3 regions of the Nitratireductor sp. L15S-10 genome follow, and region 2 is predicted to be linked to each of the others. Evidence: predicted binding sites of a transcription regulator. Region 2 holds the regulator's gene; each other region holds the start of a gene.

Region 1 (4,266 bases), 460 kb from region 2:
CGGTGAAGGAAGGCGTGGCTGTCGAGCCACCGCTCAAAGTCACCGATTGACCGCTGGTCTGCGTCCAGGAGTAGGTAAGTGTTTGACCGCTGTCATTGGCTGATGAGCCGGTCCCGTCCAGCGAGACTGGCGCACCGGAGGCAACGGTCTGATCCGAGCCTGCGTCCGCCGTCGGCGGCGTGTTTGGCGGAGCTTCGACAGTGATGGAAACGGAATCTGTCGCCGTCTCCATGCCGTCATTCACCTCAAGTTCAAAGACGAGCACGGCGTCCGGCGCCCCGGGGGTGAGTGCCGGCGCGGTGAACGACGGGGTAGCGGTTGTCGCGTTCGTCAGCGTCACTGCCGGCCCGCTCGTCTGGCTCCATGCGTAAGTCAGGGTCTGGCCGCCATCATTGGCGGACGATGCCGAACCATTGAGCGAAACCCCATCCGCGGAGGTGACTGTCTGGTCAGGCCCGGCATTCGCGGTCGGTGGGGTGTTGGGAGGCGGTGTAACGGTAATGGTCACAGTATCCGATGCCGCTTCCATGCCATCATTGACCGTCAGCTGGAAGATCAGGATCGCATTCGCTGCACCTGGCGCAAGTGTTGGAGAGGTGAAGGACGGTGTCGCCGTCGAGGCCCCCGACAGGGCGACTGCAGGTCCGCTGGTCTGGTTCCATGCGTAGGTCAGGGTCTGGCCGCCATCATTTGCTGACGAGGCGGATCCGTTGAGCGAAACCGCACCCCCGGAGGTGACCGTCTGGTCAGACCCTGCATTCGCGGTTGGCGGGGTGTTGGGAGGCGGTGCAACGGTAACGGTCACGGTATCGGTGGCCGTTTGCGACCCATCATTGACGGTAAGCTGGAATACCAGCGTCGCATTCGACGCTCCCGGAGAGAGCGTCGGAGCGGTGAAAGACGGAGTGGCGGTGGATGCCCCTGACAGGGTCACAGCAGGACCGCTGACCCTGCTCCACGAATAGGACAATGTCTGCCCGCTATCATTGGTAGAAGATGCCGCGCCATTCAGTGCGACTGCCGCACCGGAGTTTACCGTCTGATTGGAGCCCGCATTGGCGGTAGGCGCTGTGTTGGTCGTGTCTCCGGAAATGGTGAAAGTGAAGGGGTCTTCATCTGCATCATTGTTTCGAAGCGTCATTGTGGCAACTCTCGAACCCGGTGCTCCCACCGGAGAGAAGCGAACGGTGAAGGTGCCCGAACCGCCAGGCGCGATCGATGATGGAGGAGGGGATGTGATGGTGAATTGCGAGGCATTTGCCCCGGAGAGGCTGGCGCTGGATACGGTCAAGGTGCCCGTGCCGACATTCCGGATGCCGAAAACCCGGTTGATCGGATAAGAGCTTGCGGAAATGGTTGAGCCAAAATGGGTCCAGTTTGCCGTGTCGGTGGACGTTGTGCCATCCGTAATCGGTTGTGCATTGCCGGTGATCTCGATCTCGGGCTTGGCTACGCAATCAGGATCGCTCGCCATGTCGATGAAGGTATAGCCGCGGGTTCCGCTGGCTGGACCGACCCGATCAGCTGCATTGACTGGGCTGCGCGCGTCAGACCAGACGGACCCGTCATCCCAGTTATCCCGCAGTCCCAGATAGACATTGCTGGTTCCTGTAATGAGAAATTGATCAAGGACCTCGACGATGTCGCGCTGCGTGGGCAACTGTCCAGTAGGCGCATTCCCATAGGCTGGAACGGTGGAGCGGGTATTACTGGAGGCCTCATCCCACACAATAAGCTGGAGGTATCTGCCAGGTGTGGCATCGGTATTGTAGGCCGTCCAGTCGACGACAATTTCTGTGGTCGTGGCATTGGCGTAGGGCCCTGCAATACATTTTCCATCCTGCCCGTTGAAAGAGAGCGACACTGACGGGTTGGTCCAATTGGCGTTGGCATGTTGGATGCCGGACATGAGTGCCGCGCCTGTCAGAGCGGCGGCCGCAACGCCGCGAGCCACTCTGGGGAGCGTGTCGCTACACGTTCCGAAAATCTTCCTGAACGCCCCTTTGAAAAACGGATCTCTCGACAACGGCATTTCCCCCACGCAACACCTGACCGCCCGAGACCTTGCTCACCCTGCTGGTGGGCCCTGATGAAGAACATCGATTTTCGGGCATGATCACATCAGATACGAAGAGTCCTGCCAGTGATTCCAGCTACCAATTCTGACCAATTCTGACCAATTCTTGCGGCGGGCGATTCCGTTAATAAAACCCCCACAAAAAACTTCCTTAAGGGCGGTGTTGTTCTGAAAGAATCTTGCGATAGCCGGCAAAATGGGCCAACACGTCTGCATGCTGGATTTGAAGACGCTATTGCTGCTCGAAGTCTGCACGACTGCCTTGCAGGCCTTTGCATGGCTTCTGGTATGGCGGTCCTGGCGTTATCTTTACGAACTGAAGCTTATCGCCGCTGGTTTCAGCGCCATTGCGTTGGGCTTGTTTCTCCTGATGCTGCGTGGGCCTGATCCCCATCCGCTGCATCTTTTCGTCGACAACATGACTATCAAGCTCGGATTGGTTTTACTGGCAGACGGTATGGCGAGGTTCCTCGGCCATCCGGGGTGTCTCAGGGTCGGGCTGGTCATTCTTGCGGTGCATACGGCGCTCTGGTGTCTCGCCATGGCGCTGGCTCCGCACGACCTGTCTTTGCGTATTCATGCCTCCACGGCATTTACCCTTGCCATGATGGGGATGATGATTCGGATCCTCTATGTCGATAGGGGACAGCCCGCATTCCTGCGCTGGATCACGATTGCGCTTCTGGCGGAGTATATCGGTGCCAGTTTGCTCCAGAGTGCGCTTGCATTCTGGTCCCCGCATCTGGTTGCCAGCGCGCCGATCGTGAGCAACATCAACAGCTGGTACTTCTTTCAGGGGCATCTGTTCATGGTGGGGCTGTTCATCTGCATGCTCTTCATGGTCGGGATGCGGCTGTCCATCGACCTGCGCGACAGGAACGCGGCGCTTGCGGAGGAAGTGACTGAACGGCGACGCCTGGAAAGTGAGCTCTCTGCCAGTCTTGATGAGGAAAAGGCCGCCCGTGAAGAACAGCGCCAGTTCATGCATATGGTGAGCCATGAGTTTCGCACGCCTCTGGCTGCCATACGCTACGCCACAGAGATGCTCGGCGTCATGATCCAGAAGCCACCGGACGCGGTTGCAAAGCGTTTGACTGGCATCGATGCGTCCGTTTCTCGCATGACCCAGCTCATTGACCGCTTTCTGTCTACCGAGCAGCAGGTGGGAAGCACGCTCAAAGTCGAGAAGCTCAACCCATTACAGCTGACACGGGAAATCCAGCAGTACTTTGGGCATATCGGTCAGAATCAAAGGCTGCAGATGAGACCACTCGTCGATGTCCCTGATTACTGGGGTGATGTGGAGATGTTGCGGACCGTCATCGTCAATCTGATTGACAATGCACTAAAATATTCACGGTCCGACAGGCCGGTTGAAGTGGCGTTTTCCAGACGGAACAATCTTCTTGTCGTGGAGGTGGCAGATCGCGGGATAGGCATACCGGATGGAGAGCTCAGCCATGTGGGGCGGCGGTTTTTCAGGGCCTCAAACACCCGAAGAACGGCCGGCAGCGGCCTGGGTCTTTACACGTGCAGAAAATTGATCGGATATCATCGGGGGGCGTTGGATCTGCGGCCGCGCCGTGGGGGAGGAACCATCGCGACCATACGCCTGCCGATCCCCGGTCTGGAACCTAATACACCTGAAAACGAAACTGCCGTGGGGGAGACAGAAAGGGCATGAACCGAATTCTTGTGGTCGAAGATGACGATTCGCTGCGCGGTGATCTGGTAGACTATTTATGCCTTCAGGGTTTCGACGCGACCGGTATCGGCACCGCGGGCGAGCTTGCGGACGCATTGCGAGGGGGCAGCTTGCCCGATCTTGTCATTCTCGACATTGCGCTTCCCGATGGCGACGGCTATTGCCTGGCAAAGGACATCCGCTCAAAGCTGAACTGCGGGATCATCATGCTGACGGCGCATGGGGATACCGAGAGCCGTGTGCGTGGCTTTGAAAGTGGCGCCGATATCTATCTGGTCAAGCATACGGCACTGCGGGAGATCGCGGCGGCGGTCCACAGCCTGTTGCGGCGGCTGCCGCAGGAGCGGACTTCCAGGGAGGCATCGCAAGAATGGGTTCTCGATGCGGTGGGCTGGGTCTTGCAGGCTCCGGACGGACAGGCAATCAAGTTAACCGCGACCGAAAAGACTTTCGTTGAAGCCTTGATGGGGAACGCGGGCAAACC
Region 2 (4,266 bases):
GGATCCGGCGCATGGCGGATAAGCTTGATCACCTCGTCGATATTGGCGACAGCGATGGCAAGACCGACCAGCACATGCGCGCGGTCGCGCGCCTTGCGCAGCAGGTATTTGGTGCGGCGGCTGACGACGTCTTCACGGAAATGGACAAAGGCCTTCAAGAGATCGAGCAGGTTCATCTGCTCAGGCTTACCGCCATTCAGCGCAACCATGTTCGCACCGAATGAAGTTTGCAGCGGCGTGAACCGATAAAGCTGGTTCAGCACGACATCGGCAACTGCATCGCGCTTCAACTCGACCACGACCCGATAGCCCTGGCGGTCGCTCTCGTCACGGATATCGGAGATACCCTCGATGCGCTTGTCGCGCACCAGTTCAGCCATCTTCTCGATCATCGAGGCCTTGTTGACCTGATAGGGTATTTCCGAGATCACGATGGCTTCACGATCGTTGCGCGCCGGCTCGATGGCCACCTTGCCGCGCATCATGATGGAGCCGCGGCCGGTTTCATAGGCACTGCGGATTCCGGACCGTCCGAGGATAAGGCCCCCGGTGGGGAAATCCGGCCCCGGAATCAGCTCCTGCAGTTCAGGCAGACTGATCGCCGGATTGTCGATCATGGCCACGCAGCCATTGATGACTTCCGACAGATTGTGCGGCGGAATGTTGGTCGCCATGCCAACCGCGATGCCACCGGAACCATTGACCAGAAGGTTCGGATAACGGGCCGGAAGCACTTTGGGTTCACTGCCGGACCCGTCATAGGTGTCCTGGAAGTCGACCGTCTCCTTGTCGATATCCTCGAGAAGCTCGTGGGCGCCCTTTGTCAACCGGGACTCGGTATAGCGCATCGCCGCCGGCGGATCGCCATCGATGGAACCGAAATTGCCCTGACCGTCGATCAGTGGCAGGCGCATGGACCAATGCTGCGCCATGCGCACAAGCGCATCGTAGATCGCCGCATCTCCGTGAGGATGGTATTTACCCATCACATCGGCGACAGGACGTGCCGACTTCACATATTTGCGGTTCCAGTGATAGCCGCTTTCGTGCGAGGCGTAGAGAATGCGCCGGTGCACCGGTTTCAAACCGTCGCGCACATCCGGGAGTGCGCGGCTCACGATGACGCTCATCGCGTAATCGAGATAGGAGCGCTGCATCTCCTCGATGATGGAAATCGGCTCGATATCGTCGGGCTCGCCCGGTCCGGTCGGCGTTGTCTGGTCAGTCAAATCGGATCACACACAAAATAAGGAATCACTGACTTCTTATATATGAAACGCCATTGATTCTCCAATCGGAGCAGAGATTGGCGCAAAGGAAATCCAACGCAATTTCAGATGCATATGGCAGGTCTGTGAATGGAGGCACCGACAAATCGCCGCAGTCAGGCGCCTGGAGGTGGCAATCAGGGCTTTTCCGAACCCTCCTGGCTGGGCTAGACAGTCACAAGGGAGGACCCCATGTCAGGTTACGAGACCCTGTTCAACGCGTTCGTCACATTGCTCGTGACCGTGGACCCACCAGGTCTTGCGCCACTCTTTCTTGCGCTGACGGTCGGCATGAACCGTTCAGAGCGCAATCAGGTCGCCGTCCGCGCCGCAATCATCGGCTTCGCCGTTCTTGCGCTCTTCGGCGTGGCTGGCAGCGCCATACTTTCCGTTTTCGGCATCACACTTCCGGCGTTCCGCGTGGCCGGCGGTCTGCTTCTCTTCTTCATAGCGTTCGAGATGATTTTTGAACGCCGCCAGGAGCGCCACGAAAAAAGCGCCGAACGCGCCATCACCCGGGACATGATCCGAAATATTGCGGCATTTCCGCTGGCAATCCCCCTGATCGCCGGCCCCGGAGCGATTTCTGCCACCGTGCTTCTCTCCGGATCCTTCAGCGGCCTCACCGGAACCGCTACATTGCTGGCAATTCTTCTCACTACGATCGCCATTACCTACGCTGTGTTCACACTTGCAGAGCGCGTGGACCGCTTCCTCGGCGAGACAGGACGATCGATCCTGACAAGACTTCTGGGCGTGATACTTGCAGCTCTGGCCGTGCAGTTCGTCGCGGACGGCGCAAAGGCCCTGTTCCATGCGCCATAACGCAAGAAATCGAAAGAAAATGCCGGGAGTTGCGGAACACAACTGGAACATATAGAGTATGTTCTGGTTTTGTTTTTAACTGATTCTCGGTGGCTACCATGCTGACCCGCAAGCAGCACGAACTTCTCCTGTTCATTCATGAGCGCTTGAAGGAGACCGGAATTCCACCATCCTTCGACGAAATGAAGGAGGCGCTGGACCTTGCGTCCAAGTCGGGCATCCACCGGTTGATCACCGCCCTGGAGGAACGCGGCTTTATCCGCCGGCTTCCCAATCGGGCCCGTGCGCTCGAGGTGTTGCGCCTGCCCGATTCGATTGCGCCGGGCCTGAATGCCGGCGCACGCAGGTTTTCGCCGAGCGTCATTGAAGGCAGCCTCGGCAAAGCGCCACCATCCCAGCCCAAGCCGGCAGCCAGCAATGACGACTCGCTTGCCGGTGTCGTTTCGGTGCCGGTCATGGGGCGCATCGCTGCGGGTGTTCCGATCGATGCCATCCAGCACCAGACCCATTCCATCGCCGTCCCTCCGGACATGCTGAGCGGTGGCGACCACTATGCGCTGGAGGTCAAGGGCGATTCGATGATCGAGGCAGGCATCTTCGACGGCGACACCGTCATCATCCGCGAAACCCAGACTGCCAACCCCGGCGAGATCGTGGTTGCCCTTGTGGATCAGGAAGAAGCAACCCTGAAGCGCTTTCGGCGCAAGGGAGCGTCGATCGCCCTTGAGGCTGCCAATCCGGCATATGAAACACGGATATTCGGTCCTGACCGGGTGAAGGTTCAAGGGCGTCTGGTTGGCTTGATGCGCCGTTATTGACCTGCGGCGGAGAGGCATTTTTCCTCTCGCACATGGCTTCCTGAAACGTGAGTGTGGCCTGAAACTTGAATGTGGAAGGAAGCCCGGGGTGTTGCCGATGCCTGCAGGTCAGGACGGGTTTTCTCGAAACAGTTCCTGCAACACATTCGGCAGCGTTTCAGGCAGGTCTTCGGCGATCAGACCGCGCCCGAATGACCGACCGCATTCTGCGTGAATCCAGACGCCCGCGCATGCCGCTTCAAAAGCCGGCATCGCTTGAGCCATAAGGCTTGCGATTATTCCCGACAGTACATCGCCCGATCCGGCCGTTGCCAAGTGTGGCGTGGCGTTGACATTGATCGCCGCTCGCCCGTCGGGTGCCGCCACAATCGTATCAGGTCCCTTGAGCACAAGGGTCGCCCCGGATCGCACGGCCGCCTCCCGTGTTCGCTGCAGTTTCGAAGTTTCTGTTCCGTCGTGAAGATCGGGAAAAAGCCGGACGAATTCTCCCTCATGCGGGGTGAGAACAACCTTGCCGGCGGAAGCCCTGATCATGCCAAAAAACACATCCTGCATGCCGCCAAAGGCCGTGAGTGCGTCGGCATCGAAGACCAGTCCGCTTGCGTCATTCGCCTTGTCGAGAAGAGCGCGTGCGAAACTGCGCGTTCGTCCCCCTGTGCCGGCGCCTGGCCCGAGAACGGTCCCGGTGGGTCCCCGGTCGACAAAAAAGGCCCGCAACTCGCTTACGGTGTCGGCTTTGCGCAGCATGATCGACGTCAAATGCATCGCATGAACCGAAAGCGCGTTGGCGGGCGAAAGAACCGTTACGGCCCCTGCCCCTGTGCGCGCCGCTGCCCGCGCAGCAAGTCGCGCCGCCCCTGTCGAGGTGGCCCCGCCAGAAATCACGGCCACATGACCGCGCGAATATTTGTGAGCGCTGACGCGAAGTTTCGGCAAGGCTTCCCGCCACAAAGCAGGCTGGTTTTCCCAAAGTGCCTGACCAACAGTATCAAGCGCGCTGTCTGCAATGCCTATATCCGCAACAACGAGATCACCGCACATTTGCCGCCCCGGCACGAGCAGATGTCCGGGCTTTTTGCGAAAGAAGGTGACGGTCAGATCCGCCGACAAGGCCGCGCCAAGTGGCTTTCCTGTCAATCCGCAAACACCTGAGGGCAGATCGATGGCGACCACAGCAAGCCCGCTGCTGCTTACCTTTCCGATGATCCCGGCCTCCATTTCTTCCAGGGGACGCGTCAGACCTGCGCCGAACAACGCATCCACCACAAGCCACCCTCGACTGGCTTCGAAAGCCGCCAATGGCTCCGGTTTAACCGGACAATCCATAAGTGCGATCGCGGCATCGCTGCCCGAGG
Region 3 (4,266 bases), 210 kb from region 2:
TCCGGCCGAGCACACGGCAGGCTATCGCCGGATGATCGATGATCTCGACCGCTGGCTGTCGGAAATCACGGGCTTCGATGCGGTCTCGCTTCAGCCCAATGCCGGCAGCCAGGGCGAATATGCCGGGCTTCTGGCGATCCGCCGCTATCATGCCGAGCGCGGCGAGGCCGATCGCGATATCTGCCTCATCCCCTCCTCCGCCCATGGCACCAATCCTGCGTCTGCCTCCATGGCGGGTATGCGGGTGGTGGTCGTGCGCTGCACCGACGATGGCAATATCGACCAGGACGATCTGAAGGCGAAGGCGGCGGAACATTCAGACAGGCTTGCCGCTCTCATGCTCACCTACCCGTCAACCCACGGCGTGTTCGAGGAGGGCGTGCGCGACATGTGCGCGGTCATCCACGAGCATGGCGGCCAGGTCTATTTCGACGGCGCCAACCTCAACGCCATGGTCGGCCTTGCCCGTCCGGGCGATCTGGGCGCGGATGTCTGCCATCTGAACCTGCACAAAACCTTCTGTATTCCCCACGGCGGCGGAGGACCGGGTGTCGGACCCATCGGCGTCAAGGCACATCTGAAGCCGTTCGTGCCGGGCCATGTGGCTCTGGGCAGCGGCCAGGCGGTGGCGGCCGCGCCCTATGGCAGCGCGTCGATCCTGCCGATCACGTGGATGTATATCCGCATGATGGGTGGAGACGGACTCAAACGGGCGACGGAAATGGCAATCCTCAACGCCAACTACATCGCTCACAGGCTGAAGGAGCACTACCCCGTGCTCTATAAGGGCCGCAATGACCGGGTCGCGCATGAGTGCATTCTCGACACGCGCGTTTTCAAGGATCGTGCCGGCATCACCGTCGACGACATCGCCAAGCGGCTCATCGACTATGGCTTCCACGCCCCCACCATGAGCTTTCCCGTTGCGGGAACACTGATGGTGGAGCCGACTGAATCGGAGCCGAAGAGCGAGGTTGATCGCTTCTGCCAGGCGATGATCTCCATTGCCGAGGAAGCAGCGAAAGTGGAAAAGGGCGAGTGGCCCAGGGACGACAATCCGCTGGTCAACGCTCCGCACACGGCGATGGAGCTGATGGGAGACGTATGGGAACATCCCTACAGCCGCAGTGAAGCCGCCTTCCCCGAAGGTTCGCTCGCTTCTGCTTCCAAATACTGGCCGCCAGTATCACGGGTGGACAATGTCGGTGGCGACCGCAATCTGGTCTGCGCCTGCCCGCCCATCGAAGCGCTGGCAAGCTGACGCTTGCCCCACAGATCATCTCCCCGCGCTGGGGAGATGATCGCTCATTTTTACCACACCTCTTGGCTGGGCCCCGCGCTTTCTGTTAAAGCGTCGTCTACACACTCCGAACGGAACCGGAACAGGCTTCGCTTTGCCTTGTAAACCATGGCAAACTGCGATGTGATTCGCGGACAGGACACCACACGCTTCATGGACGACAACAACGACCTCTTCGCCGGAATGCCCGCAAATGTGGAACGTGCGAAAGCACCGGAGCCGGCAGCACCGGCGCGCAAGGCCGCATCGCGGCCCGCGCCTTCTGCCTCATCCGTGAGCTCCAGCGAGGGTTATAGCGCCGCAGACATCGAGGTTCTGGAAGGACTTGAGCCTGTTCGCCGACGTCCCGGCATGTATATCGGCGGCACCGACGACAAGGCGTTGCATCACCTCTTCGCCGAAGTCATCGACAACTCGATGGACGAGGCGGTGGCCGGTCATGCCACCTTCATCGAAGTGGAGCTTGACGCGGAAGGCTTTCTCTCCGTCACTGACAACGGCCGCGGCATCCCGGTCGACCCGCACCCGAAGTTCAGGGACAAATCGGCGCTCGAAGTCATCATGACCACGCTGCACGCTGGCGGAAAATTCGATTCCAAGGTCTACGAGACCTCCGGCGGTCTGCATGGCGTCGGCGTTTCTGTCGTGAATGCACTCTCCGAACTCCTCGAAGTCGAAGTGGCGCGCAATCGCCAGCTCTTCCGTCAGACCTTTTCGCGCGGCCTGCCGCAGGGCGGGCTCGAAAAGCTCGGCGACGTTCACAACCGTCGCGGCACGAAGGTGCGCTTCAAGCCGGATGAGCAGATCTTCGGCAAGGGCGCCAGGTTCGAACCTGCGCGCCTCTACCGCATGGCACGGTCCAAGGCGTATCTTTTCGGTGGTGTCGAGATCCGCTGGGTCTGTGCACCCGAACTGATCGGTGAAAAGGACCAGACACCGGACAAGGCCACCTTCCACTTCCCCGGCGGTCTGAAGGACTATCTGATCGCCTCGCTTGACGGGCAGTTTCAGGTCACGAAGGAAGTCTTTTCCGGCCGTAGCGAGAAAACCTCAGGACATGGCGCAGTCGAATGGGCCATCACCTGGTATGGCGGCGACGCCATGCTCAATTCCTATTGTAACACGGTGCCCACGCCCGAAGGCGGAACCCACGAAACCGGCTTCCGCAACGCGCTCCTGCGCGGTCTTCGCGGCTATGCCGAGCTCACCGGCAACAAGCGCGCTTCCATCATCACCTCCGAAGACGTGATGATCTCGGCCGCCGGCATGCTCTCCGTCTTCGTGCGCGAGCCGGAGTTCGTTGGCCAGACCAAGGACAAGCTCGCAACGGCTGCCGCCATGCGCATCGTTGAAAACGCCGTGCGCGATCCGTTCGATCATTGGTTGGCCGAAAACCCGCAGGAAGCCTCGAAGCTTCTCGACTGGGTTGTCGCGCGCGCTGACGAGCGACTTCGCCGCCGTCAGGAGCGGGAGGTCAGCCGCAAGAGCGCGGTGCGCAAGCTGCGCCTTCCCGGAAAGCTCGCCGACTGCACCATGGGAGCTGCAGCGGGCGCTGAAATCTTCATCGTTGAGGGCGACTCGGCCGGCGGCTCCGCCAAGCAGGCTCGCAACCGCGCCAGTCAGGCCGTTCTGCCACTACGCGGCAAGATTTTGAACGTGGCAAGTGCGGGCACGGGAAAGCTCGCCGCCAACCAGCAAATCTCCGACATCGTTCAGGCGCTCGGCTGCGGCACCAGGTCGAAATACCGAGAAGACGATCTGCGCTACGATCGCGTGATCATCATGACGGACGCCGATGTCGACGGCGCGCATATCGCCTCTCTGCTGATCACCTTCTTTTACCAGGAGATGCCGCAGCTTATCGAGAACGGGCATCTCTACATGGCCGTACCCCCGCTCTACCGCATCAGCCAGGGCGGCAAGACCATGTATGCGCGCGATGATGCGCATAAGGACGAGCTTCTGGAAACGGAATTCACGGGACGCGGCAAAGTCGAGATCGGGCGCTTCAAGGGTCTTGGCGAGATGATGGCGAGCCAACTCAAGGAAACGACCATGGATCCGGCCAAACGCACATTGCTGCGCGTGTCGGTTCTCGATGGCGAGGAAGCGACAAAGAGCGCCATCGATTCCCTGATGGGCACCAAACCGGAAGCGCGTTTCCGCTTTATTCAGGAAAACGCAGAGTTCGCCGACGAGCTGGATATCTAATCCGCCCGATTCTTCAGGCGGCTGCTATCGCCTGCGCCTGAATGCGCGCATTTTCGCGCAGGGCATCGAGATGAATGGACCGCAAGAGACCGGCCAGTTCTGCAGCATCTGCTGCAGGGCCGCCCTGTCCCGGCGTTGCACCGATGCTCTCAAGCATCAGCCAGGAAACTTCCTGGGCGCCCGCTACCCTTTTGCCCAGCGCAACCTCACGCCAGACGGCCAAGGCTCGAGTGATCGGTGCATGAACAGGCTTTGCGAGACCTGCTTTCTTAAAAAGCGCGGCCAACGGTAAATCCCGTCCGTTCACCAGAAGCCCCCCGATCCGTGCCAGAGACTCCCCTGTCAACGTTGCGAGTACATGACCGAAAAAGTCGATCTTCCCATGGGCAACAAGTCGGACGATGAAGCTGGTTGTCAGCTCCCCCTGAATGCGAAGATGCTCGACCATTGCCCCATGCTCTTCAGCCTCAATGGTCTCGATCAGCGTAAGCGAAGCACGGATACATGCATCCCGGGTGAGCTTTTCCGCCCGCGCCGCGCCCACCAGCGCTCGCACGAAAGGAGCGTCACGCAAGGTTTCACCCAGCTGTCGCAAGAGCACGTGACGGCAATCCGATGGCAAACGAGGGTCCGCAGCCAGTTTTTCGCGCAGGCGCGCGTCGTGTCCATGGCGTTCGATCATGCGGCGGAAACTCACGGCCGCGATGTCCGCGCTCGAATTTTCCGCCAGTGCCAGACAAGCCTCGAGCGCCCCA

Evidence for each region. The regulator LexA, encoded in region 2, represses DNA repair genes until DNA is damaged. The targets are predictions, from matches to a motif close to TGTTCNNNNTGTGTTCNG.
Region 1: the regulator LexA is predicted to act here: its motif matches at 1,976-1,993, upstream of P2W41_RS12140 (PKD domain-containing protein).
Region 3: the regulator LexA is predicted to act here: its motif matches at 1,368-1,385, upstream of parE (DNA topoisomerase IV subunit B).

What each region holds. Positions count from the first base shown of each region.
Region 1 covers NZ_CP120674.1:2,532,754-2,537,019, reverse strand. The annotation lists gene P2W41_RS12140 (PKD domain-containing protein) at 1-1,909, opposite strand, end outside; gene P2W41_RS12135 (sensor histidine kinase) at 2,292-3,761, shown strand; gene P2W41_RS12130 (response regulator transcription factor) at 3,773-4,266, shown strand, end outside.
Region 2 covers NZ_CP120674.1:2,076,043-2,080,308, reverse strand. The annotation lists gene gyrA (DNA gyrase subunit A) at 1-1,229, opposite strand, end outside; gene P2W41_RS09960 (MarC family protein) at 1,461-2,093, shown strand; gene lexA (transcriptional repressor LexA) at 2,192-2,911, shown strand; gene P2W41_RS09950 (NAD(P)H-hydrate dehydratase) at 3,020-4,266, opposite strand, start outside.
Region 3 covers NZ_CP120674.1:1,868,638-1,872,903, reverse strand. The annotation lists gene gcvP (aminomethyl-transferring glycine dehydrogenase) at 1-1,261, shown strand, start outside; gene parE (DNA topoisomerase IV subunit B) at 1,454-3,511, shown strand; gene P2W41_RS08930 (DUF2336 domain-containing protein) at 3,525-4,266, opposite strand, start outside.